3 regions of the Streptomyces sp. NPDC018026 genome follow, and region 1 is predicted to be linked to each of the others. Evidence: riboswitches for the same ligand, from Rfam matches in the RefSeq annotation. Region 1 holds a riboswitch; each other region holds the start of a gene.
What was found. Region 1 has a riboswitch for cobalamin ahead of ACH4D3_RS21170 (ribonucleoside-diphosphate reductase subunit alpha). Riboswitches for the same ligand answer to the same signal wherever they lie in the genome.
Positions count from the first base shown of each region.

Region 2: another riboswitch for cobalamin. It lies ahead of ACH4D3_RS37080 (cobalamin biosynthesis protein); the one in region 1 lies ahead of ACH4D3_RS21170 (ribonucleoside-diphosphate reductase subunit alpha).
Region 3: another riboswitch for cobalamin. It lies ahead of ACH4D3_RS01090 (energy-coupling factor ABC transporter permease); the one in region 1 lies ahead of ACH4D3_RS21170 (ribonucleoside-diphosphate reductase subunit alpha).

Region 1 is NZ_JBIRFY010000006.1:321,790-331,408, forward strand. Features, by position in the region: gene mctP (monocarboxylate uptake permease MctP) at 1-1,515, shown strand, start outside; gene ACH4D3_RS21165 (GNAT family N-acetyltransferase) at 1,588-2,094, shown strand; cobalamin riboswitch at 2,156-2,317, shown strand; gene ACH4D3_RS21170 (ribonucleoside-diphosphate reductase subunit alpha) at 2,445-4,820, shown strand; gene ACH4D3_RS21175 (ribonucleotide-diphosphate reductase subunit beta) at 4,820-5,851, shown strand; gene ACH4D3_RS21180 (hypothetical protein) at 5,764-6,030, opposite strand; gene ACH4D3_RS21185 (GlxA family transcriptional regulator) at 6,123-7,091, shown strand; gene ACH4D3_RS21190 (cytochrome P450) at 7,105-8,499, opposite strand; gene cyc1 (epi-isozizaene synthase) at 8,496-9,581, opposite strand.
Region 2 is NZ_JBIRFY010000019.1:71,618-81,236, reverse strand. Features, by position in the region: gene ACH4D3_RS37095 (putative cobaltochelatase) at 1-957, opposite strand, end outside; gene cobN (cobaltochelatase subunit CobN) at 954-4,607, opposite strand; gene ACH4D3_RS37085 (cobyric acid synthase) at 4,604-6,112, opposite strand; gene ACH4D3_RS37080 (cobalamin biosynthesis protein) at 6,109-7,095, opposite strand; cobalamin riboswitch at 7,200-7,353, opposite strand; gene ACH4D3_RS37075 (hypothetical protein) at 7,494-7,715, opposite strand; gene pitH (low-affinity phosphate transporter PitH) at 7,750-9,021, opposite strand; gene ACH4D3_RS37065 (class II aldolase/adducin family protein) at 9,246-9,619, shown strand, end outside.
Region 3 is NZ_JBIRFY010000001.1:263,539-273,157, reverse strand. Features, by position in the region: gene ACH4D3_RS01120 (ATP-binding protein) at 1-49, opposite strand, end outside; gene ACH4D3_RS01115 (cell division protein SepF) at 145-537, opposite strand; gene ACH4D3_RS01110 (FAD-binding and (Fe-S)-binding domain-containing protein) at 701-3,847, shown strand; gene ACH4D3_RS01105 (hypothetical protein) at 3,892-4,359, opposite strand; gene ACH4D3_RS01100 (chloride channel protein) at 4,640-5,986, shown strand; gene ACH4D3_RS01095 (potassium channel family protein) at 6,085-6,564, shown strand; cobalamin riboswitch at 6,616-6,801, shown strand; gene ACH4D3_RS01090 (energy-coupling factor ABC transporter permease) at 6,831-7,535, shown strand; gene ACH4D3_RS01085 (energy-coupling factor ABC transporter substrate-binding protein) at 7,532-7,888, shown strand; gene cbiQ (cobalt ECF transporter T component CbiQ) at 7,889-8,638, shown strand; gene ACH4D3_RS01075 (ATP-binding cassette domain-containing protein) at 8,710-9,525, shown strand; gene ACH4D3_RS01070 (MFS transporter) at 9,556-9,619, opposite strand, start outside.

The sequences.
Region 1 (9,619 bases):
GCCGAGAACGAGCACAGCCTCGACGAGTGGGGCCTCGGCGGCCGCTCGTTCGGCACCTGGGTCACCTGGTTCCTGCTGGGCGGCGACCTGTACACCGCGTACACCTTCGTGGCCGTCCCGGCGGCGATCTACGCGGCGGGCGCGGCCGGCTTCTTCGCGGTGCCGTACACGATCCTGGTCTACCCGCTGATCTTCACCTTCCTGCCCCGCCTGTGGTCGGTCTCGCACAAGCACGGGTACGTGACGACCTCGGACTTCGTACGCGGCCGGTTCGGCTCCAAGGGTCTGTCGCTGGCGGTCGCCGTCACCGGCATCCTGGCGACCATGCCGTACATCGCGCTCCAGCTGGTCGGTATCCAGGCCGTCCTGGACGTGATGGGCGTCGGCGGCGGCGAGGACACCAACTGGTTCGTCAAGGACCTGCCGCTGCTGATCGCCTTCGGTGTGCTGGCGGCGTACACCTACTCGTCGGGACTGCGCGCGCCCGCGCTGATCGCGTTCGTGAAGGACACGCTGATCTACATCGTCATCGCGGTGGCGATCATCTACATCCCGATCAAGCTGGGCGGCTTCGACGACATCTTCGCCTCGGCGAGCGACAAGTTCACCGCGTCGGGCAAGGGTGGAGTGGTGCCCGACTCGGGGGGCCAGTGGACGTACGCGACGCTGGCGCTCGGCTCGGCCCTGGCGCTGTTCATGTACCCGCACTCGATCACCGCGACGCTGTCCTCGCGCAGCCGTAACGTGATCCGCCGCAACACCACGATCCTGCCGCTGTACTCGCTGATGCTGGGTCTGCTCGCGCTGCTCGGCTTCATGGCGATCGCGGCCGGGGTCAAGGTGGACAACGGCCAGCTGGCGATCCCGCAGCTGTTCGAGAACATGTTCCCGGACTGGTTCGCGGGCGTGGCGTTCGCGGCGATCGGCATCGGCGCCCTGGTCCCGGCGGCGATCATGTCGATCGCGGCCGCGAACCTCTTCACCCGCAACATCTACAAGGACTTCATCAAGCCGGACGCCACGCCGCAGCAGGAGACCAAGGTCTCCAAGCTGGTGTCGCTCCTGGTGAAGGTGGGCGCGCTGATCTTCGTCCTGGGCATGGACAAGACCGTCGCGATCAACTTCCAGCTGCTGGGCGGCATCTGGATCCTGCAGACCTTCCCGGCCCTGGTCGGCGGCCTGTTCACCCGCTGGTTCCACCGCTGGGCGCTGCTCGGCGGCTGGGCGGTCGGCATGGTCTACGGCACGGTCGCCGCCTACGGTGTCGCCTCGCCGACGCAGAAGCACTTCGGCGGCTCCTCCGACGAGATCCCCGGCATCGGCGAGATCGGCTACATCGGCCTCACCGCCTTCGTGCTGAACGTGCTGGTCACCGTGGTCCTCACCTTCGTCCTGAGGGCGGTCAAGGCGCCCGACGGCGTCGACGAGACCAAGCCGAGCGACTACACGGCGGACGCCGGCGACCCGGGCGTCCAGGTGGAACTGCCGCCGGCCACGGCGGGCAGCTCGCACTGATCCCCAGTTCGAGGCGGGCCGCCGGAGAAATCCGGCGGCCCGTTGTCGTACCCGTGGGGCACACTCGGCGTCATGGACTTCGTGATCCGGCGGGCGACGGCCGAGGAGTACGACACCCTCGGCGAGATCACCGCGCAGGCCTACCTGCGCGACGGCCTCCTCGACTTCGGGGAGAGCGACTCCTACCTGGTCGAGCTGCGGAACGTGGCCAAGCGCGCCGCCGCCGCGGAGGTGCTGGTCGCCGCGGCGGACGGCCGGGTGCTCGGCGGCGTGACCTTCGTGCCGTCCGGCGGTCCCATGGCGGACATCGCACGCCCCGGCGAGGCCGAGATACGCATGCTCGCCGTCGCCCGCGAGGCACGCGGCCGCGGGGCGGGCGAGGCCCTGGTGCGGGCCTGCGCCGACCGGGCCCGGGCCGTCGAGGGCTGCCGGAGCGTCGTGCTGTCGACCCAGGCCAGCATGCGCACCGCCCACCGCCTCTACGAGCGCCTGGGCTTCGTCCGCACGCCCGACCGCGACTGGAACCCCCTGCCGGAGCTGGACGACATCATGCTGCTCGCCTACGCACTGACGCTCTGACCCAGCTGCGGCACCCCGCCACAACACCCCGTCGGGACACAACATCTGGGGGTGCTCGCGTCACCGGGCACAAGATGTATGCTCGTGCTCGCTGTCGCCGCAGGGGAATCCGGTGCGAATCCGGAACTGTCCCGCAACGGTGTACTTGCGTGCATCCGTACGTCTTCACACGTGCGCGCACGCCTGTCCAGTCCGAGGACCTGCCGACGGTGCGCCCGGCCGCCCTGGCCCGGGTGCCATGACGTCCGGGCCTCGTGGAGTGGGCCGGTGGACGCGACGCCGCGTGCGCTCGTGAGCTGCCTCCTGCCCTCCCTCCGCCGGGCCTCGTGCCGAGCGAGGGAGTGCTCCACGTGACCATCGCGCCAGCCGATCCGGCTTCAGCGACCCCGGTGACGGCGACCGGGGAACCCGACGGACCCGGTGCCGCCCTGCTGCGGACCCTGACCGGGCTGACCGCCGACCTCCCCGGCGCCGACCCCGGCCGGGTGGCCGCCGCCGCACTGCGCGGCCGGTCCGCCCGCGCCGACGAGGCCGAGCTGCGCGAGCTGGCCACCGAGGCCGCCGCCGGTCTGATCTCCGAGGACCCGGTCTACTCCCGGCTGGCCGCCCGCCTGCTGACCATCGGCATCCGCGCCGAGGCCGCCTCCCAGGGCGTCGTCACCTTCACCGACTCCGTCGCCACCGGCCACCGCGAGGGCCTGATCGCCGACCGCACCGCCGCCTTCGTACGGCTGCACGCGGGCCGCCTGGACGCGCTGGTCGACCAGGACGCCGACGACCGCTTCGGCTACTTCGGCCTGCGTACGCTCTACAGCCGCTACCTGCTCCGGCATCCGATCACCCGCAAGGCCGTCGAGACTCCCCAGCACTTCCTGCTGCGGGTCGCCGCCGGACTCGCCGAGGACGACACGGTCCGCGCCGTGGACGAGGTCGCGGCCCTGTACGGCCTGATGAGCCGCCTGGACTACCTGCCCTCCTCCCCCACCCTCTTCAACTCCGGCACCCGGCACGCCCAGATGTCGTCCTGCTACCTCCTGGACTCCCCCAAGGACGAGCTGGACTCCCTCTACGACCGCCTGCACCAGGTCGCCCGCCTGTCCAAGCACGCCGGCGGCATCGGCATCGCCTACTCCCGCGTCCGCGCCCGGGGTTCGCTGATCCGCGGCACCAACGGGCACTCCAACGGCATCGTCCCGTTCCTGAAGACGCTGGACGCCTCGGTGGCGGCCGTGAACCAGGGCGGCCGGCGCAAGGGCGCGGCGGCGGTCTACCTGGAGACCTGGCACGCGGACGTCGAGGAGTTCCTGGAGCTGCGGGACAACACCGGCGAGGACGCCCGCCGTACGCACAACCTGAACCTCGCGCACTGGATCCCGGACGAGTTCATGCGCCGGGTGGACGCCGACGGGACCTGGTCGCTGTTCTCCCCCGCCGACGTGCCGGAGCTGACGGACCTGTGGGGCGAGGAGTTCGACGCGGCCTACCGCAGGGCGGAGGAGGCGGGGCTCGCCCGCCGGACGCTGCCCGCCCGGGAGCTGTACGGCCGCATGATGCGCACCCTCGCGCAGACCGGCAACGGCTGGATGACCTTCAAGGACACCGCCAACCGCACGGCCAACCAGACCGCGGTCCCCGGCCACGTCGTCCACTCCTCCAACCTCTGCACGGAGATCCTGGAGGTCACCGACGACGGGGAGACGGCGGTCTGCAACCTGGGCTCGGTCAACCTGGGCGCCTTCGTCGACCCCGCGAAGGGCGACATGGACTGGGAGCGCCTGGACACCACCGTCCGCACCGCGGTCACCTTCCTGGACCGGGTCGTCGACATCAACTTCTACCCGACCGAGCAGGCGGGCCGCTCCAACGCCCGCTGGCGCCCGGTCGGCCTCGGCGCGATGGGCCTCCAGGACGTCTTCTTCCAGCTCCGGCTGCCCTTCGACTCCCCCGGGGCGAAGGCCCTGTCCACCCGCATCGCCGAGCGGATCATGCTCGCCGCGTACGAGACCTCCGCCGACCTCGCCGAGCGGGGCGGCCCGCTGCCGGCCTGGGAGAAGACCCGCACGGCCCGGGGGGTGCTGCACCCGGACCACTACGGCGTCGAGCCCGCCTGGCCGGAGCGCTGGGCCGCGCTGCGCGAGCGCATGGCGACGACCGGGCTGCGCAACTCCCTGCTGCTGGCCATCGCGCCGACCGCGACCATCGCCTCCATCGCCGGTGTCTACGAGTGCATCGAGCCGCAGGTGTCCAACCTGTTCAAGCGCGAGACGCTGTCGGGCGAGTTCCTCCAGGTCAACTCCTACCTGGTGGACGACCTCAAGCGGCTCGGCGTGTGGGACGCCCGCACCCGTGAGGCGCTGCGCGAGGCCAACGGCTCGGTGCAGGGCTTCAGCTGGATTCCCGAGGACGTGCGGGCGCTGTACCGCACCGCCTGGGAGATCCCGCAGCGCGGCCTGATCGACATGGCCGCCGCCCGCACCCCGTACCTCGACCAGGCCCAGTCGCTGAACCTGTTCCTGGAGACGCCGACCATCGGGAAGCTCTCCTCGATGTACGCGTACGCCTGGAAGCAGGGCCTGAAGACCACGTACTACCTGCGCTCGCGACCGGCGACCCGGATCGCCCGCGCCGCGGCCCGCGCCACCACCGTGCCCGTGCAGGCCGCCCCGGACCCCGAAGCGGTCGCCTGCTCCCTGGAAAACCCCGAGTCCTGCGAGGCCTGCCAGTAATGACCACCGAGACCCCCGCGAACCCCACCACGAAGAACCTGCTCGACCCGGGCTTCGAACTGACCCTGCGCCCCATGCGCTACCCGGACTTCTACGAGCGCTACCGGGACGCCATCAAGAACACCTGGCACGTCGAGGAGGTCGACCTCCACTCGGACGTCGCCGACCTGGCGAAGCTCAGCCCGATGGAGCAGCACCTGATCGGCCGGCTCGTGGCCTTCTTCGCCACCGGCGACTCGATCGTCGCGAACAACCTGGTGCTGACCCTCTACAAGCACATCAACTCCCCCGAGGCGCGGCTGTACCTGTCCCGCCAGCTCTTCGAGGAGGCCGTCCACGTCCAGTTCTATCTGACGCTGCTGGACACCTACCTGCCCGACCCGGAGGACCGCGCCGCCGCCTTCGCGGCCGTGGAGAACATCCCGTCCATCCGGGAGAAGGCCGAGTTCTGCTTCCGGTGGATGGACTCGGTCGAGTCGATCGACCGCCTGGAGACCAAGGCCGACCGGCGCCGCTTCCTGCTCAACCTGATCTGCTTCGCGGCGTGCATCGAGGGCCTGTTCTTCTACGGCGCCTTCGCCTACGTCTACTGGTTCCGCAGCCGGGGGCTGCTGCACGGTCTGGCCACCGGCACCAACTGGGTGTTCCGGGACGAGACGATGCACATGTCCTTCGCGTTCGACGTCGTCGACACCGTGCGCAAGGAGGAGCCGGAGCTGTTCGACGACCAGCTCCGGGAGCAGGTCACCGACATGCTGAGGGAGGCCGTCGAGGCCGAGCTGCAGTTCGCGCGCGACCTGTGCGGTGACGGCCTCCCGGGCATGAACACCGACTCGATGCGGCAGTACCTGGAGTGCGTGGCCGACCAGCGTCTGACGCGGCTCGGCTTCGCCCCGGTGTACGGCTCCGAGAACCCCTTCTCCTTCATGGAGCTGCAGGGCGTTCAGGAGTTGACCAACTTCTTCGAGCGGCGCCCCTCGGCGTACCAGGTGGCGGTGGAGGGCACCGTCGACCTGGACGAGGACTTCTGAGTCCTCCGGGTCTCCTTCCCGTGGCGGGTGCGGGTCTCCCCGTCCTCCTGGGCCTCCCTGATCTGGCGGTCGATGCGCCTGTCGCGCACGATCCCGATCACCGAGGGGAGGATCATGAGGACGAGGAGTCCGAAGGTCGCGAGCATTCCGACAAGGGCTTCGATCTGGTTTCCGGTCATGACACCACTGTCGCGCCGGATACTCCTTACCGGGAGTGGCAGGACTGCCGTAAGGCCTCGATTTCCTGCCACCGGGGAGGCACACTGGCGGCATGCTGCAGAACGTGGCCGCCGTCCTGCTGGACGGTGCGCATCCCTTCGAACTAGGCGTGATCTGCGAGGTCTTCGGCATCGACCGGAGCGACGAGGGCCTGCCGGGGTACGACTTCGCGGTGGTCTCCGCGGAGGGCCCCACGCTGGGCACCCACGTCGGCGGGCTGACCGTCTCCACGCCGTACGGTCTGGAGCGGCTGGAGGAGGCCGACCTGATCGCGGTGCCGGCGGGCAGCGACTTCGTCCGCCGGGAGTACCCGCCCGACCTGCTGGACGCCCTGCGCAGGGCGACGGACCGGGGCACCCGCGTCCTGAGCGTGTGCTCCGGCGTCTTCGTGCTGGGCGCCGCCGGCCTGCTGGAGGGGCGGCGGTGCGCGGTGCACTGGCACCACGCGGCCGAGCTGGCCCGTCAGCACCCGGGGGCCCGGGTCGAGCCGGACGTGCTCTACGTCGACGAGGACCCGGTGATCACCTCGGCCGGGACCGCCGCCGGCATCGACGCCTGCCTGCACATCGTGCGCAAGGAGCAGGGCCCGGAGGTCGCCAACCGGATCGCCCGGCGCATGGTGGTGCCGCCGCACCGGGACGGCGGGCAGGCGCAGTACATCGAACGGCCGCTGCCGCGCTCCTCCTGCGACACCGTCGGCGAGGTGCTGGCCTGGATGGAGCAGCACCTCGACGAGGAGGTCACGGTCGAGCAGCTGGCGGTCCGTGCCCACATGTCCCCGCGCACTTTCGCCCGCCGCTTCCAGCAGGAGACCGGGACGACCCCCTACCGCTGGATCCTGCGCCAGCGCGTACTGCTGGCCCAGCGGCTGCTGGAAGCGACGGACGAGACGATGGACACGATCGCCTGGCGCGCCGGTTTCGGCACGGCGGCGGCCCTGAGGCACCAGTTCACCAGGGCCCTGGGCACCACCCCGCACGCCTACCGGCGCACCTTCCGGGGCCCGGAGGCCGCCGCCTGACCCGTCCGGGTCGTCACCGCGCCACGGGCCTGACCAGCAGGTCGTGCGGGCGCAGCGTGATGCCGACCCGGACCGCGTCGTTCGAGCCCGCCACCTGTTCGAAGCGGTACTTCGTGGCGAGCGCGGCCGTGATCAGCGTGAGCTGGGCCATCGAGAAGTGGTCACTGGGGCACTTCCGCTTGCCCGCACTGAACGGCTTCATGGCGTATTTCGGCACATTCGCCGCGCGTTGTGGGAGCCACCGGTCGGGGTCGAACTCCAGGTTGTCGTCGTACGACTTCGGATCGCGTTGGATTGCGTACGGACTGTAGATGATGTCCGCACCGGCCGGAATGCGATACCCACCGAGTTCGCTCTCGGCCACCGCGCGCCGCGTCAATACCCATACGGCGGGACGCAAACGCATGGCCTCCACGATGACATTGCCGGTGTGCGTGAGCTTCCGGACGTCCTCGAATGCCACGGGACGTCCGCCGGTGACCGCTTCGACTTCGTCGCGTATGCGGTCGGCATGTTCCGGATGCTCGGCAAGTGCCTGGAGCAACCACATGATCGTGGACGCGATGGTTTCACTGCCCGGGGTGAGTATCGCGACCACCTGGTCGTGGATCTCCTGTTCCCCGATCGGGTCGCCATTGTCGTCCTTCGCCTCCAGCAATGCCGTGAGCAAATCGTCCGGCTTTTGACCGGATGCGCGGCGTTCGGCGATGATCTCGTCAACCAGCAGGTGCAGATCGGCCAACGCGTCGTTGAACCGGCGGTTGGCCGGAAGCGGCAGCCGGTACAGCGGTCCGAGCGGGACCACCATGCGCCGGTACATGCCCCTGAAGACGGTGGCGAGCGCGACGCACAGCCGCTCGGCCCGCTCGTCCATGTACTGCCCGCGCAGCAGGCAGCGGGCCGCGACACGCACGGCGACCCGGAAGGACTCCGAGGTGGCGTCGACGGTCTTCCCCGGCTCCCAGCGCTCGCTGAGCGCGTGCGCCTCCTCCTCCATGATCGGTCCGTAGGCGGGGATGGCGTCGAGCCGGAACGCCGGCTGGATGGTGCGCCGCTGGCGGCGGTGGAGCGGGCCATTGGCGGTCGCCACGCCCTCCTTGCCGAGCAGGCCCTCCAGCGACTCCCACAGCGGACCGGCTATGTGGTAGTCGGGGTTCAGGGCGAGGGCGCCGGTGAGCTCGGGGTTCGTCACGGCGTAGACGGTCTTCGGGCCGAGCTTGATGCGCACGATGTCGCCGTGGTCGCGCAGCTGGGACATGAAGGCCAGCGGGTCGCGGGCCAGCCGCCAGCCGTGGCCGAGCAGCGGCACGCCGCCGCCCGCGACGGGCGGCTCGCGCAGCTCCGGTGCTTCCGGTGCTCCCGGTGCCGCGGGTGCGCGGGTTTCGGGGTTGACGGACTCGACGGTCATTTCTCACCTGCCGCTTCGTTGTTGACGTACGGGGGCGTGGACCGGTCGTCCCAGCTGTCGACCATGTACCGGCCGGACTCGTGGTGGAACCAGTAGACGGAACTGAACCAGTTCCGCATATTGCCGACGTTGGCCCGCACGGCGCCGCTCAGTTCCTTTCCGCGTACGGTTCCGTCGGCGAGTTCGTCGGCGAACCGTAAGGCGTCCCGCTCGGCGGCGAGGAATTCCGTGATGCATTCCTCGACACGGTGCCGGACTTCTCCGATTGCTTCTTCCAGGGTGAGTGAATGGTGGGTGATGAGACTGATGCCAAGATTGTGGACCTCGTCTCCCGCTATTTCCTTGGGCAGCGAGCAGAGGTCGTTGTACCAGGCGGCGAATTCCTGACTCAGCAGCGCCGCCCGCCGATATGCCGGGTGTTTCCGTACGGCGTCGGGGAGTTCGCAGCCCGAGCTCGGCTCCAGCAGGTCGGTCCAGATCCAGTGCGCGAAGGTGAGCCGGCGCAGTTCGAGGTACTCCTCCACGCCGGGCACGATTCCGCGCGTGCGGTTGTGGAATTCACGGTCGTACGCGTCGATCACCGTGTGGAAGTGCCGGGCGAACCGGGCGTTCCAGGTGGCCGGCAGGAAGGCGTAGAGCCGTCGCACACTGTCGGCGAACCCGGCCACCAGGGTGTCCTCGTGGTGCAGGTGGTCCCCGGGTGAGTCGAGTGCCGTGTGCAGCCGGCCGCGCAGTCGCCGCCAGGCGCCGGCCCGGCCGTGGACGATGTCACGGTCGTGGCGGTCGTCCCAGACGAAGAACCACGCGCTGTAGTCCGCTATCGCCTGCATGACCTCGTCGGGGGCGCCCAGGTAGTAGCCCGCCATGAGGTCCGTGTAGCACAGGCCGTCGGCATATTCCGCGACCTTGTCGGCCGGCATGAGCCGCTTTTCGAGCAGCCAGGTCCGGGTTGTCTCCTGGAGCTTCGGCCAATACGGGTGCAGTTGCCGGGGAAATGCCGCCTCGATCACCGGGAGGCGGAGCGATGGCGGTACTGCGATCGCGGTCGGTGTCGCTGTGGTGCCGTGTGGGAAAGCATGCACGAACAAACCCCTCTCAGCCGCCGGTGGCGCACCCCTCT
Region 2 (9,619 bases), on a different contig from region 1:
GTCGAAGGGATTCCGCCGCCGCCGGTGGGGCAGCGCCAGCAGCGCCGCCTGCCGTACGTCCTCGGCGAGCACCTCGGTCCGCCCGGCCCACGCCGCCAACGCGGTCGCCGTCCGGGCCATCACGATGTCGGCCCGCATGCCGTCCACCTCGAAGGCGGCACAGGTCGCCGCGATCTGCCGCAGCGCCCCGTCGCCCAGCCGCACCGACGGCAGCAGCTCCCGCGCCGCCACGATCCGCGCCCGTACGGCGGCCTCCTCGTCGGCCCAGCGCGCGGCGAAGGCGGCGGGGTCGTCGTCGTACGCCAGCCGGCGCCGGACGACCTCGACCCGCTGGTCGGGCTCGCGCGAGGCGGCGACCTCGACGGTGAGCCCGAACCGGTCCAGCAACTGCGGACGCAGCTCGCCCTCTTCGGGGTTCATGGTCCCGACGAGCAGGAACCGCGCGGCATGCCGCACCGACACACCCTCGCGCTCGACGTAGGAGGCGCCCATCGCGGCGGCGTCGAGGAGCAGGTCGACCAGGTGGTCGTGGAGCAGGTTGACCTCGTCGACGTACAGGATCCCGCGGTGCGCGTCGGCCAGCAGCCCCGGCTCGAAGGCCTTCACGCCCTCCGCCAGTGCCCGCTCGATGTCAAGGGCGCCCACCAGCCGGTCCTCGGAGGCCCCGACGGGCAGCTCGACCATCCGCGCCGGGCGCGAGGCGAAGGCACCCGGCGCGTGCGGGCCGTCCGGGCAGCCCGGGTCGGGGGAGCCGGGGTCGCAGGAGAAACGGCACCCGGAGACGACGTCCACCTCGGGCATCAGCGCGGACAGCGCCCGCACCGCCGTGGACTTCGCGGTGCCCTTCTCGCCGCGCACCAGCACGCCGCCGACGGCCGGGGAGACGGCGTTCAGCAGCAGCGCGAGCCGCAGGTCGTCCTGGCCCACGACGGCCGTGAACGGGAACGGGGTACTCACTTGTCGTCGCCCTCCAAATCGCCTTCGAGCTCCAGATAGGTGGCGCGCAGCCGCTCCAGCGTCTCCGCGTCGGGTTCGGCCCACAGCCCCCGGTCGGCGGCCTCCAGCAGCCGTTCGGTGATGCCGCGCAGCGCCCAGGGGTTGGACTTCTTCATGAAGTCCCGGTTCTCCGGGGCGAAGACGTACTCGGCGCTGAGCCGCTCGTACATCCAGTCGTCCACCACCCCGGCCGTGGCGTCGTAGCCGAAGAGGTAGTCCACGGTGGCCGCCATCTCGAAGGCGCCCTTGTAGCCGTGCCGCCGCATCGCCGCCATCCACCGCGGATTGACCACGCGGGCCCGGAAGACGCGGTGCGTCTCCTCGCCCAGCGTCCGCGTCTTCACCTGGTCCGGAGTCGCGGAGTCCCCGACATACGCCTCAGGGCTCTCGCCCGTCAGGTGCCGCACCATGGCGACCATGCCGCCGTGGTACTGGAAGTAGTCGTCGGCGTCCACGAGGTCGTGCTCACGCGTGTCCACGTTCTTCGCCGCCACCGCGATCCGCCGGAACGCCGTCTCCATGTCCCCGCGCGCCGCACGCCCGTCCAGCCCGCGTCCGTAGGCGTAGCCGCCCCACACCGCGTACACCTCGGCGAGGTCCGCGTCGGAGCGCCAGTTGCGGGCGTCGATCAGCGGCAGCAGACCGGCGCCGTACGCGCCCGGCTTGGAACCGAAGATGCGGGAGGTCGCCCGGCGCCGGTCGCCGTGCTCGGCGGTGTCCTCGTCGGCGTGTGCCTTCACGAAGTTGGCCGAGGCGGGCTCGTCCAGCTCCGCCACCGCCCGCACCGCGTCGTCGATCAGCCCCACCACGTGCGGGAACGCGTCCCGGAAGAAGCCCGAGATACGCACCGTGACGTCCACGCGCGGCCGGCCCAGTTCCGCCACCGGCACCACCTCGAAGCCCGTCACCCGGCGCGACGCGTCGTCCCAGACGGGACGGCAGCCCAGCAGCGCCAGGATCTCCGCGATGTCGTCGCCCTGGGTGCGCATCGCGGACGTGCCCCACACCGTGAGGCCGACCGACTTCGGGTACTCGCCGGTGTCGGTCAGGTACCGCTGGATCAGTGAGTCCGCGAGCGACTGGCCCACCTCCCAGCTCAGCCGGGACGGGATCGCCTTCGGGTCGACGGAGTAGAAGTTCCGGCCGGTCGGCAGGACGTTGACCAGGCCGCGGGTCGGCGAACCCGACGGTCCCGCCGGGACGTAACCGCCGTCCAGGGCCCGCAGGATGTGCCCGATCTCGTCCGTGGTCCGGGCGAGGCGCGGCACGACCTCCGCGCAGGCGAACTCCAGCACCGCGACCGCGTCGGGGAGTTCGGTGCCCAGCACGTCGCGCACCAGACCCGGTACCGCCGCCGGGTCCCACGCCCGCAGCTCCATGCCCTCCGCGACCCGCCGGCACAACTGCTCAAGCAGGTCGATCGCGTCCGCCGCCGACCGCGCCGGGCCGTCCACCAGGTCCGTCAGCTCCACCGGCACCTTCACCGGGGCGCCCGGCTCGGCCAGCAGCTCCTTCTCCACCAGGCCGAAGTGCTCGGCCAGAGAGGCACGCAGGCCCGGCAGCGCGTTCGCCTGCCCGCCCCAGACCTGCGAGGCGCGCAGCACCGCGAGCACCAGGTTGACGCGCGGCTCGCCGACCGGGCCGCCGCCCAGGATGTGCAGGCCGTCGCGGATCTGCACGTCCTTGATCTCGCACAGATAGCCGTCGATGTGCATGACGAACTCGTCGAACGCGTCGTCGTCCGGCTGGTCGTCCACGTGCAGGTCGTGGTGGAGCTCGGCGGCCTTGACCAGCGTCCAGATCTGCGCCCGGACCGCCGGTGCCTTCGCCGGGTCCAGGTCCGAGACGAGGGCGTACTCGTCGAGGAGCTGCTCCAGCTTGGCCAGGTCGCCGTAGGTGTCGGCGCGCGCCATCGGCGGCACCAGGTGGTCGACGACCGTGGCGTGCCCGCGCCGCTTGGCCTGGGTGCCCTCGCCGGGGTCGTTGACGATGAACGGGTAGATCAGCGGCAGGTCGCCCAGCACCGCGTCCGGCGCGCAGCCCGCGCTCAGGCCGAGGCCCTTGCCCGGCAGCCACTCCATCGTGCCGTGCTTGCCCATGTGCACGATCGCGTCGGCGCCGAAGCCGTGCTCCAGCCAGCGGTAGGCGGCCATGTAGTGGTGCGACGGCGGCATGTCCGGGTCGTGGTAGATCGCGATCGGGTTCTCGCCGAAGCCGCGCGGCGGCTGGATCATCACCACCACGTTCCCGAACTGCAAGGACGCCAGCACGATGTCGTCCCCGTCGACGTACAGCGACCCCGGCGGCTCGCCCCACGCCTGCGTCATCGCGTCCCGCAGCTCGGGGTCCAGTGTCCCGAACCACGCCCGGTAGTCCGCCAGCGGGACCCGCGCGGGCGCCGCCGCCAGCTGGTCCTCCGTCAGCCACTCCACGTCGTGACCGCCGGCCTCGATCAGCCGGTGGATCAGCTCGTCGCCCTCGGCGGGGTACCCGGAGACGCCGTACCCCGCCTCCCGGAGCGCGTCCAGGACCCGCACCGCCGACGCCGGGGTGTCGAGTCCGACCGCGTTGCCGACGCGGGAGTGCTTGGTCGGGTACGCCGTGAAGACCAGCGCGAGCTTCTTGTCGGCGTTCGGCTTGTGCTTGAGGGCCGCGTGCCGCACGGCGATCCCGGCGACGCGCGCGGCGCGCTCGGGGTCGGCGACGTACACCGGCACCTCGTTGGGCCCCTGCTCCTTGAAGGAGAAGGGCACCGTGACGAGCCGCCCGTCGAACTCCGGGATCGCCACCTGCATCGCCGCGTCCATCGGGGACAGGGCGGCGTCCGAGGCGTCCCAGGCGGCCCGGGAGGAGGTGAGGCAGAGCCCTTGCAGCACCGGGACGTTCAGGTCGGCCAGTGCCCCGATGTCCCACGCCTCCTCGTCGCCGCCCGCCGAGGCCTGCGAGGCGTGCGTGCCGCCCGCCGCGAGGACGGTGGCGACCAGGGCGTCGACCCGGCCCAGCAGCTCGTACAGCCCCGGGTCCGTGCCGCGCAGCGAACCGCAGTACACGGGCAGCGCGTTGGCGCCGCGTGCCTCGATCGCGTCGCACAGCGTGTCGACGAACGCGGTGTTGCCGCTGAGCTGGTGGGCGCGGTAGAAGAGCACGCCGACCGTCGGACGGCCCTCGGTGAATGCCCGCTCGCCGTGGACGCCGTATTCCGGCATCTTCCGCGGCTCGTCGAAGCCCTCGCCGGTCAGCAGCACCGTGTCCGACAGGAAGCGGGCGAGCTGGGTGAGGTTGTCCGGGCCGCCCTCGACCAGGTAGCGCAGCGCCTCGGCCACCACCCCGGCCGGGACCGACGACTCCGCCATCAGCTCCGCGTCCGGCACGCTCTCGCCGCCCAGCAGGACGGTCGGGACGCCGGCGGCCCGCAGCGCGGCCAGCCCGTCCTCCCAGGCGCGCTTGCCGCCGAGCAGGCGTACGACGGCGAGGTCCGCGTTCTCGACCAGGCCCGGCAACTCCTCCTGTACGTCGACGCGGGTCGGGTTGCCGATCAGGTAGGCGGCGTCCGACGCGCGGGCCGCCAGCAGGTCCGTGTCGGCGGTCGACAACAACAGCACTGTGCTCATGCGGGCGCTCCCGGTGGGATGAAGGGCAGTCCTTGCGGCGCGCCGGACTCGATGAGCCGCCACAGCGCGTCGGTGTCCGCGTGGTGTTCGATCAGGTCGCCGAGCCGGTCGAGCTGCTCCTCGCGCAGCGCGGCGAACGAGGTGTCGGGGGCGGGCACGAAGCGGCGGCCCGCGGCGGCGGCCACCTCGCGCAGGAACGCCCGCCGGAAGCCGTCCGACTCCAGCGAGCCGTGCCAGTGCGTGCCCCAGGTCCGGCCGACCCGGCAGCCGTCCAAGAAGGGTTCGCCTCCTGCGACTTCGGCGACCCCGTGGTGGATCTCGTACCCCTCGACGTGCTCGCCGAGGGCCTCGCCCACCGGCCGGGTGAGGGTCTTCTCGCGGGCGAACCGCACCCGCACGGGGAGCAGTCCGAGCCCGTTCACGTGCCCGGCGCGCGACTCGACCTCGTCCTCGATGCGCTCGCCGAGGAGCTGGAAGCCGCCGCAGATCCCGAGCACCGGCCGCTCCTCGGCGACCCTGCGGACGATCGCGTCCGCGAGCCCCCGCTCCCGCAGCCACTCCAGGGCCCGGACCGTGCCCCGTGTCCCGGGCACGACGACGAGATCCGCGTCGGACAGCTCCTCCGGCCGGTCCACGAACCGCACCACGACACCGGGTTCGGCGGCCAGCGCGTCCACGTCCGTGAAGTTGGACATCAGCGGGACCGCGCAGACGGCGACCCGCAGCACGTCCTCGCCGACCGGCGGGGCGACGACCGACTCCCGCACGGTCCCGCGCAGGGAGACCCGCAGTCCGTCCTCCTCGTCGATGCCGAGCCCGTGCCGGAACGGCAGCACACCGTACGTCCGGCGCCCGGTGAGCCCGTGCAGCATCTCCAGACCCGGCTCCAGCAACGACACGTCGCCGCGGAACTTGTTCACCAGGAACCCGGCGACCAGTGCCTGGTCCTCGGGTGCCAGCAGCGCCACCGTGCCGAAGAAGGAGGCGAAGACGCCGCCGCGGTCGATGTCGCCGACGACGAGGACGGGGAGTCCGGCGCCCCGCGCGATCCCCATGTTCACGATGTCGGTGCGGCGCAGGTTGATCTCGGCCGGGCTGCCCGCGCCCTCGCAGATCACCGCGTCGTAGGAGGAGCGGAGTTCGGCCAGTGAGTCCAGCACCGTGCCGAGCAACCGCTCCTGGCGCCCGCCGTGATAGCCGCGGGCGGTCATCTCGCCCACGGGCCTGCCGAGCAGCACGACCTGGCTGCTGCGCTCCCCGCCGGGCTTGAGCAGCACGGGGTTCATGTGCGCGGTCGGCTCCACCCGGCAGGCCTGGGCCTGCATGGCCTGCGCCCGCCCGATCTCGGCGCCGTCCCGGGTCACGAAGGAGTTGAGCGACATGTTCTGCGCCTTGAAGGGCGCCACCTTGACGCCCTGGCGCACCAGCCAGCGGCAGATCCCGGCGGTGACGACGCTCTTGCCGGCGTCGGAGGTGGTACCGGCGACGAGGAGGCCACCGTTCATGACGTACGTCCCTTCGTGACACCCGGGTTCTTCGAGACGGCCCGGCGCGCGAGCAGCCGCGCGCCCGCGCACACGCCCAGCGCCAGCCAGCCCACGCGCCGGGACAGCCGTACCGCCCGGTCGATGTCGGCGGAACCGGCCGCCCGTACGGTGCGTCCCGTCGCCCCGTTGAGCACGGGCCGGTGCTCGACCCGCCCGCCGTAGGAGAGCGTCCCGCCGAGGCGTACGCCCAGGGCGCCCGCGAAGGAGGCCTCCACGGGTCCCGCGTTGGGGCTCGGGTGCTGTGCGGCGTCCGCGCGCCAGGCCCGCAGGGCGCCGCGCGGGTCGCCGCCCGCCACGGTGGTCAGTACGGCGGTGAGGCGGGCACCGGGCCAGCCCGCGAGGTCGTCGAGGCGGGCCGAGGCCCAGCCGTAGCGGCGGTGGCGGGGCGACTTGTGGCCGACCATCGCGTCCAGGGTGTTGACGGCCCGGAAGCCGAGCAGTCCGGGCACCCCGGCCACCGCGCCCCACACCAGGGCGCCCACGACCGCGTCGGAGGTGTTCTCGGCGACGGACTCCACGACGGCCCGGGCGATCCCGTCGGCGTCCAGCGCCTGCGGGTCCCGCCCGCACAGGTGCGGCAGCCGCGCCCGCGCCGCCTCGACGTCCCCGGCCTCCAGGGCGCGGCCGATCGCGGTGGCCTCGCGGGCCAGCGAGGTGCCGCCGACGACCGACCAGGTGGCCGCGGCGGTCAGCGCGACGGAGGCGGCGGGGGAGCGGCGTACGGCGTGCGCGGCGGCCGAGCCGAGGACGGCGGCGCCGCCGGCGCACACGACGGTGTGCAGGGCGCCCCAGCCCCGGTGGTCCCGCCACAGCACCTGTTCCACGGCGCCCGCGGCACGGCCGAACGCGGCGACCGGGTGTCCGCGGCGAGGATCGCCGAGGAGGAGGTCACCGAGGAGGCCGGCGGCGGCGCCGTACGCGAAGACGCGTCCGGCACGCACGGCTCAACCGGCCGTGGGAAGGGGAAGTCGAAGCGTGTCGCTGGTGAGCCCGGAACGGCAGCCGCGCATGGCGATAGGTCCTCACTCAGGGTGTCCGCGCCCTGGTTCGAAGAGCACGGCGGCGAGAGTTCCTGGCTCCCGGGGATCCTGTCCCCGGTCACAGTGGCGGGACCGCGCCGGATTCGCACCGGGCTTCCTCTTCTGCCGCCGTAGATGGCTCCGGAAGTCCACCACGGCCCGCGAACACCCGTCAACCTGGCGTTGACCTGCGACGGGGGAGTGTGCGAAGGCCCACACCCGAGTGGTGTGCGCCGGCACGCGAAGAGGCGGGGCGCGGAACGGTTCGAGTCCGTCCCGCGCCCCGCCCCGGGGGCGTGCGCCCGTGCGCCGGGCGACGCTCAGGCGACGATCAGATAGATCCCGTACGCCACCGCCGCCGTGCAGGCCGCGAAGCACGCGTACGCGCCGGTGACCGCGAGGGCCGCGGAGCCGCCCTGGGCGGCGGCCCGCTCCTGGCGGGAGAGGCCGACGATGCCGAGGGTGAACAGGCCCACCAGGGCCACCGTGGCCACGAGGCTGACGCCGAAGACGGAGCCGAGGGCTGCCCAGTCGATGCTCATGGGGGTTCGCTTCCTTCGTACCCGGCAGGCGGGTTCAGACGGTGGTGGCGGCCGACGGGGCCTTGGGGTCGGGCGTGGTGGCCGGGGCGGGGACGGTGGCCGCCAGTTCCTCGGTCACGCCCGTCGGGGGCGGCGACACGGCGGCCATCGCCGTGGTGACCACACCGGCGGGCTCGGGCTGCCCCGGCCCCTCGGCGGCCACCGGGTCGCCGTCGACGACGTTGGTGTGGTCGACGACCTCGCGGCGGGAGATCCGCCAGATCGCGAAGCTGGAGGCGATCAGGAACACCGCGACGAGACCCGTGCCCCAGTCGCCGGCCCGGCAGACCCACTCGGCGAGCGCGGCGACCAGCGCCGCGGCGGGCAGCGTCAGGCCCCAGGCGACGAACATCCGGGTGGCCGTGGACCAGCGGACCACGCCGCCCTTGCGGCCGAGGCCCGCGCCCATCACCGCACCGGAGACCGAGTGCGTGGTGGACAGCGAGAAACCGAGGTGGGACGAGGCCAGGATGACCGTGGCGGCACTGGTCTGGGCGGCGAAGCCCTGCTGCGGCTGGAGGTCGGTCAGGCCCTTGCCCATGGTGCGGATGATGCGCCAGCCGCCCAGGTAGGTGCCGAGCGCGATGGCCAGACCGGCGCCCAGGATGACCCACACGGGCGGGTCGGAGTCGGGGGCGAGCGAGCCGCCGGCGATCAGGGCGAGGGTGATGATGCCCATGGTCTTCTGGGCGTCGTTGGTGCCGTGGGCCAGCGAGACCAGACCGGCGGAGGCGATCTGCCCGGCCCGGTAGCCCTTCGCGGCGGCCCTGCCGTCGGCCTTGCGGCCCAGCGAGTACGTCATCCGGGACGCGAGCATCGCCGCGAGGCCGGCCACGATCGGGGCGGCGATCGCGGGGAGGAGCACCTTGGTGACGAGCACGTCGCCGTTGACCGCGCCGATGCCGGCCGAGGCGACGGCGGCACCGATCAGGCCGCCCATCAGGGCGTGCGAAGAGCTGGACGGGAGCCCGACCAGCCAGGTCAGGAGGTTCCAGAGGATCGCGCCGACCAGGGCGGCGAAGATGACCTCGGGACGGATGCCGGTCTCGTCGACGAGACCCTTGGAGATCGTGTTGGCGACCTCCACCGAGAGGAAGGCGCCTACAAGGTTGAGGACGGCGGACATCGCCACCGCCACCTTGGGCTTGAGCGCACCGGTCGAAATGGTCGTCGCCATCGCGTTCGCGGTGTCGTGGAAACCGTTCGTGAAATCAAACGCGAGTGCGGTTACCACCACAATCGCGAGGATCAGCGAGAAGCTTTCCATTTACCCAGGCAATCGTTCGAGGTCGTTGGCGCGACGAACGTAGGTAACCAGGGTGAACGGAAGATGAACTGGGCAGGGCGCCACGGTGACCGGAAGCGGTGTCGCCGCCTCCCTCTGCGTGCCCGCTCCGGTGCTCTCCGGAGACGTCCCTGGCAGGATCATCGCGAGGGCGTCCGGCGACGGGACGCGAGGGGCGCGCGGGCGCCCGGGAGGAGACGGTGACTGTGACGCATTCGCGGGCCGGGGAGGCCGCCGTCGGGCCGGCCTGGGCGGAACTCGTCGCGACGGCCCGCCGGACGGTTGCGGACGGGCTGGTGGTCGGCACCTCGGGCAACGTCTCGGTGCGCGTCGGCGACACGGTCCTGGTCACCCCGTCGGGCATCCCCTACGACCGGCTGACCCCGGACGACGCGACCGGCGTCGACCTGGACGGCCGACAGGTGCTCGGCACCCTCGTGCCCACCAGCGAACTGCCCATGCACCTCGCCGTGTACCGCGCCGATCCCGGCGCCCGGGCGGTCGTCCACACCCACGCCGTGCACGCGACGGCGGTCTCGCTGCTCGTCCCCGAACTCCCGCCGGTGCACTACATGACCGC
Region 3 (9,619 bases), on a different contig from region 1:
CCGGCGCGACGGATGCCGGTAACGCGGAGGACGCAGGTGACGCTGCCATATGCGGACCGTAGGACTCCGCCGGACGGCGAACCGTTTTGCCCGGACGGCTTTCCTACGATCGGGGGACCGGACGGTCAGGGCCGGAGCGGACCGTCACACTCCCGACACCCCTGCCGCACTCTCCATCAGCCCGTTCACCTCGGTGCCCGCCGGAGTCAGCAGGAAGACGTTGCGGTCCACCCGGTGCATCCCGCTGGCCAGCCCGAAGACGACGCCGGTGCTGAAGTCCAGGACCCGCTTGGCCACCTCGCCCTCGGCGCTGGTCAGGTCCAGGAGCACCGGAATCCCGGCCATCAGGGTCTCGGCGACCTCGCGGGCGTCCGCGAACACGTTGACCCTCAGGACGACGAAACGGCGGCGCCGCTCCGTCTCCGCCTCGGGCATCGCCCGGTGACCGACCGCGGACGGCCAGGCGTCGCGCCCACGCAGCGGAACTACCTGGGCGAGCCCTTCCCACTGTTCATCGGTGACGTCGTGGCTGTTCACCGGCACCCCCGATTTCACTCGCCTTCATTGCCTGCACCGGCCAATTCTTACGCCAAGTCACCCGTTCGGCCCAACAGCGACACGGTTGGCGACGCTCCGTGTCCGGTGATTGTCCGGCGCCGGGCCGGGTACTCAGCGACAGCCGTCACAAGAAGGAGTGCCCATGGGTGCGCTGGACCTGCCCGAGCCCGTCACGCGCGAGGCGGCAGCGCCGAAGGTCGACACCGCCGCCCTCCGGGACGCCCTGCGCGAGCGGGTGGACGGTGAGGTCCGTTTCGACGCCGGGAGCCGGGCCGCCTACTCCACGGACGCGTCGAACTTCCGGCAGACCCCCCTCGGCGTGGTCGTCCCGCGTACCCCGGAGGCCGGGGTGGAGGCGGTGGCCGTGGCCCGGGAGTTCGGCGCACCCGTGCTCTCGCGCGGTGGCGGCACCAGCCTGGCCGGGCAGTGCACCAACGCGGGCGTGGTCCTCGACTGGTCGAAGTACTGCACCCGGGTGGAGTCGGTGGACCCCGGCGCCCGCACCTGCGTCGTGCAGCCCGGGATCGTGCTCGACGACCTCAACGGGCAACTCGCGCCGCACGGCCTGCGCTACGGACCCGAGCCCGCCACCCACGCCAACTGCACCGTCGGCGGCATGATCGGCAACAACTCCTGCGGCGCCACCGCGCAGGCGCACGGCAAGGTCGTGGACAACATCGTCCGCCTGGAGGTGCTGCTGTACGACGGCACCCGCTTCTGGTGCGGCCGCACGGACGACGAGGAGTACGCCGAGATCGAGCGGCAGGGCGATCTGCGGGCGACCGTCTACCGCCGGCTGCGGGCGCTGCGCGACGCCTACGGGGACGAGATCCGCCGCCGGTTCCCGGACCTCCCGCGCCGGGTCTCCGGCTACAACCTGGACTCCCTGCTGCCGGAGTTCGGCTTCGACGTGGCAGGGCTGCTGGTGGGCAGCGAGTCGACGCTGGTCACGGTGGTGCGGGCGGAGCTGGAGCTGGTGCCGGTGGTGAAAGAACGCTCGCTGCTCGTGCTCGGGTTCGACAGCATCGACAAGGCCGCCGACGCGGTGCCCGGCATCCTGCCGCACGAGCCGATCGCCCTGGAGGGCGTCGACGCCCGGCTGGTGCGCGACGAGCGGATCAAGCACCTGAACCCGGGGGCGCTGGCCGAGATGCCCGAGGGCAACGCCTACCTGATGGTGCAGTTCGGCGGGGACACCGTCGAGGAGGCCGACGCGCGGGCGCACCGGATGCTTCAGGCCGTGCACCGCTCCGAACGGGACGCCGACTGCGCGTTCCTGGACGACCCGTCGCACGAGGCAGACCTGTGGCAGGTCCGCGAGGCCGGGCTCGGCGCCACCGCGCACATCCCGGGCAGGCCCGACACCTTCGAGGGCTGGGAGGACTCGGCGGTCGCCCCCGAGAGGCTGGGCGACTACCTGCGACGGCTGCGCGGCCTGTTCGAGGAGTTCGGGTACCTGAGCGACACGGGTCCGAGCCTGTACGGCCACTTCGGGCAGGGCTGCGTGCACACCCGGATCCCGTTCGACCTGTACACCGCGGACGGGGTGGCGGCGTACCGGAGGTTCATGGAGCGGGCCGCCGATCTCGTCGTCGAGTTCGGCGGCTCGCTGTCCGGCGAGCACGGGGACGGGCAGAGCCGCGGCGAGCTGCTGGGGCGGATGTTCGGGGACCGGCTCGTGGAGGCGTTCGGCCGGCTGAAGGCCGTGTTCGACCCGCTGGACCGGATGAACCCGGGGAAGGTCGTCGCGCCGTACGGGCTGGACGACAACCTGCGGCTCGGCGGTGACTGGGCCCCGTTCGAGCCCCGCGACCTGCACTTCCGCTTCCCGCACGACGGGGGTTCGTTCTCGCAGGCGGCCAACCGCTGCGTCGGCGTCGGCAAGTGCCGGCAGCACACCAGCGACGGCACGGTGATGTGTCCGTCGTACCAGGTGACCCGGGAGGAGGAGCACTCGACGCGGGGCCGGGCCCGGCTGCTGTTCGAGATGCTCGACGGGCACGGGGACGGCGCGATCCGGGACGGCTGGCGTTCGGAGGCGGTCAGGGACGCCCTCGATCTCTGCCTGGCCTGCAAGGGCTGCAAGAAGGACTGTCCGGCGGACGTGGACATGGCCACGTACAAGGCGGAGTTCCTGTCCCACCACTACGCGGGCCGGCCGTGGCGCCGGCCGCGCTCGGACTGGTCGATGGGCTGGCTGCCGGCGCTCGCGCAGGTCGTGGGCCGCACCCGGCTCGGGCCGGTGGTCAACGCGCTGACGCACGCGCCGCTGCTGTCGAGGGCGGCGGTGCTGGTGGCGGGAGTGGCGGACCGGGAGGTGCCGCTGTTCGCGGAGCGCACCTTCGAGCAGTGGTTCGCCGGCCACCAGCCGGAGGGCGACGGGCGCCGCGGGTCCGTGCTGCTGTGGCCGGACACCTTCACCAACCACTTCCACCCGCACATCGGCCGGGCGGCGGTACGGGTCCTCGAAAACGCGGGCTGGCGGGTGGAGTTGCCGCACGAGCCGCTGTGCTGCGGGCTGACCTGGATCTCCACCGGGCAGCTGGGCACGGCGGAGAAGGTCCTCACCCGCACCGTGCGCGCCCTGGCCGAGCACGTCCGCGCGGGCGGCCTGGTGGTGGCGCTGGAGCCGAGCTGCACGGCCGTGTTCCGGGCGGACGCGGCGGAGCTGTTCCCCGGCGACCAGGACGTGCTGCGGCTGGCCGAGCGGACGGTGACGCTGTCGGAGCTGCTCACCGAGCACTCCCCCGGCTACGAGCCGCCGCGGGTCCCGGACCGCTCGGCGCGTGCGCTCGCCCAGGTGCACTGCCACCAGCACGCGGTCCTGGGCTGGGAGGCCGACCGGGAGCTGCTGCGCCGGGCCGGGGTGGACGCGCAGCGACTCGACTCCGGCTGCTGCGGGCTGGCCGGCAACTTCGGCTTCGAGCGCGGTCATCTCGACGTCAGCGAGGCGTGCGCGGAACGGGTGCTGCTGCCCCGGCTGCGGGAGGAGGACGAGTCGACCGTCGTCCTCGCCGACGGGTTCAGCTGCCGGACCCAGATCCACGAGTTCGACAGCGGCGGCCACGAGGGCGTGCACCTGGCGGAACTGCTGGCCTCGGCGCTGCCGCCCGGTCCCGCGACCGGCCCGGGGAACGCCCCGGGCAGCGCGTACGGCACCGCTTTGGGCGCCCGTCCGTCCGCTCCCGGGCCGCGGGCCCGGGCCGTGGCCCTCGCGGCCGCGGCGGCGGCCGCGATGGGCACCGCGGCGGCGGCGACGGCGCTGGCCCGGAGCCTGCGCCGCCGCTGAGCCCGGACACGACGGGCATGGAGTCCGTGTCCGGGCGTGGAGTCTCAGGCCCGGGACGACGCGCTGTCCTGACGGCTCGCCAGGGCCCAGATCACGAAGACGTCGATCGCCATCATGATCACGGACCAGACGGGCGAGTACGGCAGGAACAGGAACTGGGCGATCAGGCTCAGCGAGGCGAGGACGATGCCCGCCACCCGCGCCCAGGCCATGTCCTTGAGCAGACCGAACCCGGTGACGAACACGAGGGCGCCCAGGATGACGTGGACGACTCCCCAGCCGGTCAGGCTCATCTCGTAGACGTAGGTGCCGATACGGGCGTACACGTCGTCCTCGGCGATGGCCGCGATGCCCTGGAGGACGGCGAGCGCGCCGTTCAGCAGCAGCAGTACGCCCGCGAAGACGACACCGCCGGTCACCCAGCCGCTGGTGCGGTCGCCCGAGCGCTGGGCCCAGGAGGCGTCGCCGCCGTGGGACGGCCGGCCGGGAGTGGGTTCGGCGTGCTGGCTCATGAGCGGAGTCCTTTCTGTGTCCCCCGTACGGGGCAGCTGCCCACCGGCGCCCAACGGCACCGACAGGTCATTCAGAGCCTGCGGGTGGCCGCGCTCCCCGGCCAGGCGGGTCCGCCGGACGGGTGAACCGCGCGCCGGGCGTGCGCATGCGGACGCTCCCGGCCTCGCGTTAACTGAGCGGCACCCGCGGCCCCGGTGACCGACGGACCCCGGGGCGGGACGAAGGAGGGCGTGTGACGAGTCGGCCGCTGCCCCGGCGGGGTCCGCGCGGACGGGTTCCGTGACCGCGCCGGCGAACGCCGTCCCGGACCGGGCGGAGCTGTCCCTGCGGCAGACCCTGCTCAGCCCCGGCTACCGGCGGCTGTTGCTGCTGTGCGTGCTGCTGGGGGTGCCCATCGCGCTGGCCTGCTTCTTCTTCGTCGGGCTCCAGCACGAGTTGCAGCACTGGGTGTGGACGTCGCTGCCCGAGGCGGCCGGATACGACACCCCGCCGTGGTGGTGGCCGCTGCCCGCGCTGGTGCTCGCCGGACTGATCCTGGCGCCGATCGTGACCCGGATGCCGGGCGGCGGCGGCCATCTGCCGGTGAACGGCCTGGGCGGCGCGCCCGTCGGCCCCCGGGCGCTGCCCGGCGCGGTGCTGGCCGCGCTGGCCACGTTGCCGCTCGGCGTGGTGCTGGGTCCCGAGGCCCCGCTCATGGCCGTCGGCAGCGGGCTCGCCCTGTTGGCGCTGCGGCGGGCGGGCGCGGGCGGCGATCAACGGGCGAGCGCGATCCTCGCGACGGCCGGCTCCACCGCCGCGATCTCCACCATCCTCGGCGGTCCGATCGCGGCGGCGGTGCTGCTCATCGAGGGGGCGGGGCTGGCCGGCACCCAGCTGGTCGCCCTGCTGCTGCCCTGCCTGCTGGCCAGCGCGGCCGGCGCCCTGGTCTTCACCGGCTTCGGGCAGTGGACGGGGCTGGAGATCGGCGCGCTGAGCCTGCCCGACCTGCCGCCGCAGGCCAATCCGGACGCGGGTGACTTCCTGTGGGGCCTGCCCACCGCGGCCCTGATCGCCGTACTGGTGACGCTGGCCCGCGCGCTGGGCCGCCGCACCGTCACCTGGACCGGGCACCGCACGGCCGCCCGCACCGTCGCCTGCGCCGCCGCGGTCGGCGGCTGTGTCGCCGCGTACGCGCTGATCACCGGCCGTTCCCCGGCCGAGGCGGCGCTGTCCGGCCAGGCCACCCTCGCCCAGCTCGCCGCGCACCCGCACGCCTGGTCCGTGGGGGCGCTGGTCGCGCTGGTCGCCTGCAAGGGGCTGGCCTGGGGCATCGCGCTGGGCGCGCTGCGCGGCGGCCCGATCTTCCCGGCCGTCCTGCTGGGCGCGGCGACGGCCCTGGCCTGCTCCGGGCTGCCCGGCTTCGGCGCCACCCCGGCCCTCGCCCTCGGCATCGCCGCCGCGGCGGCCGCGGTGACGGGGCTGCCGCTGGCCAGCTCGGTCCTGGCGGTGCTGCTGATGGGCCGGGACGCCCACGACCAGATGCCGCTGATCGTCATGGCCTCGGTCGTCGCGTTCGTCGTGGCCCAGCTGGTGCGCCGCACCCGGCCGGAACCGGGTGGGGCGCCGACGGCGGGAGCGGCACGGTGAGGGACCGCCGGACCGCACACCCGCGCCCTCGCCCTCGTCCGCGCCCTCGTCCGCGTTCCCGGACCGGCTGGGCAGCGGTCCGGCCCTGGCTCGTACGGGTGGGGATCGCGGCCGCCGTGGTCGTGGCGTACTTCCTGCTCCCCCTCGACCACCTGGGGCCGCAGCGGCCGGTGCTGAGCTGGGTGCTGTTCGCCCTGCTGCTGACCCTCGTCGCCCTACTGCTGCTGCGGCAGATCCGGCACGTTCTCCTCGACCGTCCGGACCGCCGGCCCGGGGTGGTCATCTCGCTGCTGATCGTCCTGTCCGTGCACGTCTTCTCGGCCACGTACTACGCCCTCGCCAAGTCGCCTGGCCAGTTCAGCGGACTGCACACCCGGATCGACGCGCTGTACTTCACCGTGGTGACGCTCGCGACCGTCGGGTACGGGGACATCACCCCGCGCGGCCAGGCCGCGCGGGTCGTGACGATCCTGCAGATCACCTACAGCTTCGTCTTCCTGACGGCCGCCGCGACCGCGCTGACCACCCGGATGCGGGACATGGTGGTCCGGCGTCCGGAGCGGGGCCGTTCGCGCTGACAGGGGTGCCGCGGGGTCCGAGGCCTGCTTGTGTCCGCCCCCGTGGGAGCACTACTGTCGCCACGCCTTGGTGAACGGGAAATCCGGTGTGATGCCGGTGCGGCCCTCGCCACTGTGAATCGGGAAGTCCGGCTCCGGCCCTAAGGGGCAGCCACTGGATCCTTGTGATCCGGGAAGGCGGAGCACGGGCGGTGGTACCCGTAAGCCAGGAGACCGGCCAAGGCGCGTCGTCCATCCACGAGGTGCTGGAGAGGGTCTGCTGAGCCATGCACATAGCCGAGGGCTTTCTGCCACCGGCGCACGCGATCGCCTGGGGTGTCGCGTCCGCGCCGTTCGTCGTCCACGGAGTCCGGTCACTCACCCGTGAGGTCAGGGAGCACCCGGAGAGCACACTGCTCCTCGGGGCCTCCGGAGCCTTCACGTTCGTCCTGTCGGCCCTGAAACTGCCGTCCGTCACCGGGAGTTGCTCCCATCCGACCGGCACCGGTCTGGGCGCGATCCTGTTCCGGCCGCCGATCATGGCGGTGCTCGGCACCATCACGCTGCTCTTCCAGGCGCTGCTGCTCGCCCACGGCGGGCTGACCACGCTCGGCGCCAACGTCTTCTCGATGGCGATCGCCGGTCCCTGGGCCGGGTACGGCGGCTACCGGCTGCTGCGCCGCTGGCACGTGCCGCTGATGGTCGCGGTGTTCGTCGGCGCGTTCGTCGCCGACCTGTCCACGTACTGCGTGACCAGCGTGCAGCTGGCGCTGGCCTTCCCGGACCCGAGCAGCGGGTTCCTGGGCGCGCTCGGCAAGTTCGGCTCGATCTTCGCCGTGACGCAGATTCCGCTCGCGGTGAGCGAGGGTCTGCTCACGGTGATCGTGATGCGGCTGCTCGTGCAGTCCAGCAAGGGCGAACTGACACGGCTGGGCGTGCTGCTGACGAAGACGGCCAGCGCGGGCGCCAAGTCCGGGGCGGTGGCCCGATGAGCCGTAACGCGAAGATCAACACCCTGCTGCTGCTCGCCGTGGCCGCGCTGGCGGTGCTGCCGCTCGTGCTGGGGCTCGGCGACCACAAAGAGGAGCCGTTCGCCGGGTCCGACGCGGAGGCGGAGACGGCGATCACCGAGATCGAACCGGACTACGAACCGTGGTTCTCCCCGCTGTACGAACCGCCGTCCGGTGAGGTCGAGTCGGCGCTGTTCGCCCTGCAGGCCGCGCTCGGCGCGGGCGTGCTGGCGTACTACTTCGGCCTGCGCCGGGGCCGACGGCAGGGCGAGGAGCGGGCGCTGGCGGCTTCCGGGGCCACGGCGGCACCGGGGAACACCCCCGAAGGGGACTGAGTGCTGCCGATCGACGCGGCGGCGCACGCCAGTCGCTGGCGCCGCCGCCATCCCGTGGACAAGGCCGTGCTCGGTCTCGGCCTGACCGTGCTCGCGATCTCGCTGCCGCCCTGGCCGGGCGCGGCGCTGGTGCTGGTGACGGCGCTGGCGGTGCTGCTCGGCCCGGCGGGCGTGCCCGGGCGCCGGCTGTGGCGGGCCTACCGGGTGCCGCTGGGCTTCTGCGTGACGGGTGCGCTGCCGCTGCTGGTGCAGGTCGGGGGCCCGGACGGGTTCCTGACGGCGGCCGACGGCGGTGCGGTGCGCGCGGGCGGGCTGCTGCTGCGCACCTCGGCGGCCTCGCTCGGGGTGCTGCTGTTCGCGTTCACCACGCCGATGTCCGACCTGCTGCCGCGCCTGGTACGGGCCGGGGTGCCCGCGCCGGTCGTGGACGTGGCGCTGGTGACGTACCGGATGAGTTTCCTGCTGCTGGACTCGGTGCGCCGGATCCGGCAGGCGCAGGCCGCGCGGCTGGGCCACACCACGCGGGCGGCGGCCTGGCGTTCGCTCGGCGGGCTCGGCGCCACCGCCTTCGTGCGGGCCTTCGACCGGGCGGCCCGGCTGCAGACCGGGCTCGCCGGGCGCGGTTACGACGGCACCCTGCGCGTGCTGGTGCCCGAGGCCCGCGTGTCGGTGCCGTTCACGGCGGCGAGCGTCGCGCTGCTGGCGGCGCTCGCCGCCCTCACCCTCGTACTGGAAGGACCCCTGTCGTGAGCGAACCGGTGCGGTCACCCGACCCGGCCTCGGACCCGGCCTCGGACCCGGCCTCGGACCCGGCCCCGGACCTGGTCGCCCTGCGGGGCGCGTCGTTCGCGTACGAGGAGGGCCCGGACGTGCTGGCGGGCCTGGACTTCGCGGTGCGCGAGGGGCGGGCGCTGGCGCTGCTGGGCCGCAACGGCAGCGGCAAGACGACGCTGATGCGGCTGCTCAGCGGCGGGCTGAGGCCGCGCGCGGGGACGTTGACGGTCGGCGGGGAGCCGGTGACCTACGACCGCAAGGGGCTGACCCGGCTGCGGACCACCGTGCAGTTGGTGGTCCAGGACCCGGACGACCAGCTCTTCGCGGCCTCGGTCGGCCAGGACGTGTCCTTCGGTCCGCTGAACCTGGGGCTGCCCGACGCGGAGGTGCGCTCCCGGGTCGGGGAGGCGCTCGCCGCGCTGGACATCGCGGCGCTGGCCGAGCGGCCCACGCACCTGCTGTCGTACGGGCAGCGCAAGCGGACCGCGATCGCGGGGGCGGTCGCGATGCGGCCCCGGGTGCTGATCCTCGACGAGCCGACCGCAGGTCTCGACCCGGACGGGCAGGAGCGGCTGCTCGCCACCCTGGACCGGCTGCGCGCGGGCGGCACCACCGTGGTGATGGCCACCCACGACGTCGACCTCGCCCTGCGCTGGTCCGACGACGCCGCCCTGCTCACCCCGGACGGTGTGCGCACCGGCCCGGCCGCCGCGACGCTGGCCCGCACCGACCTGCTGCGGCAGGCCGGGCTGCGGCTCCCCTGGGGTGTCGCGGCGGCCGGGCTGCTGCGGGCGCGGGGACTGCTGGCGGACGCGGCGACGGGCCCGCGGACGGCGGAGGAGCTGGCGGCGCTGGCCGACTGACCAAGCGGGGGCGGCCGGGGTGCGGGTGGTTCAGCTCCCGGAACGGCTGAGTTCGGTGTCCCGGGCCTGCGTCGGGTCGGCCCCGGTCTCGGCC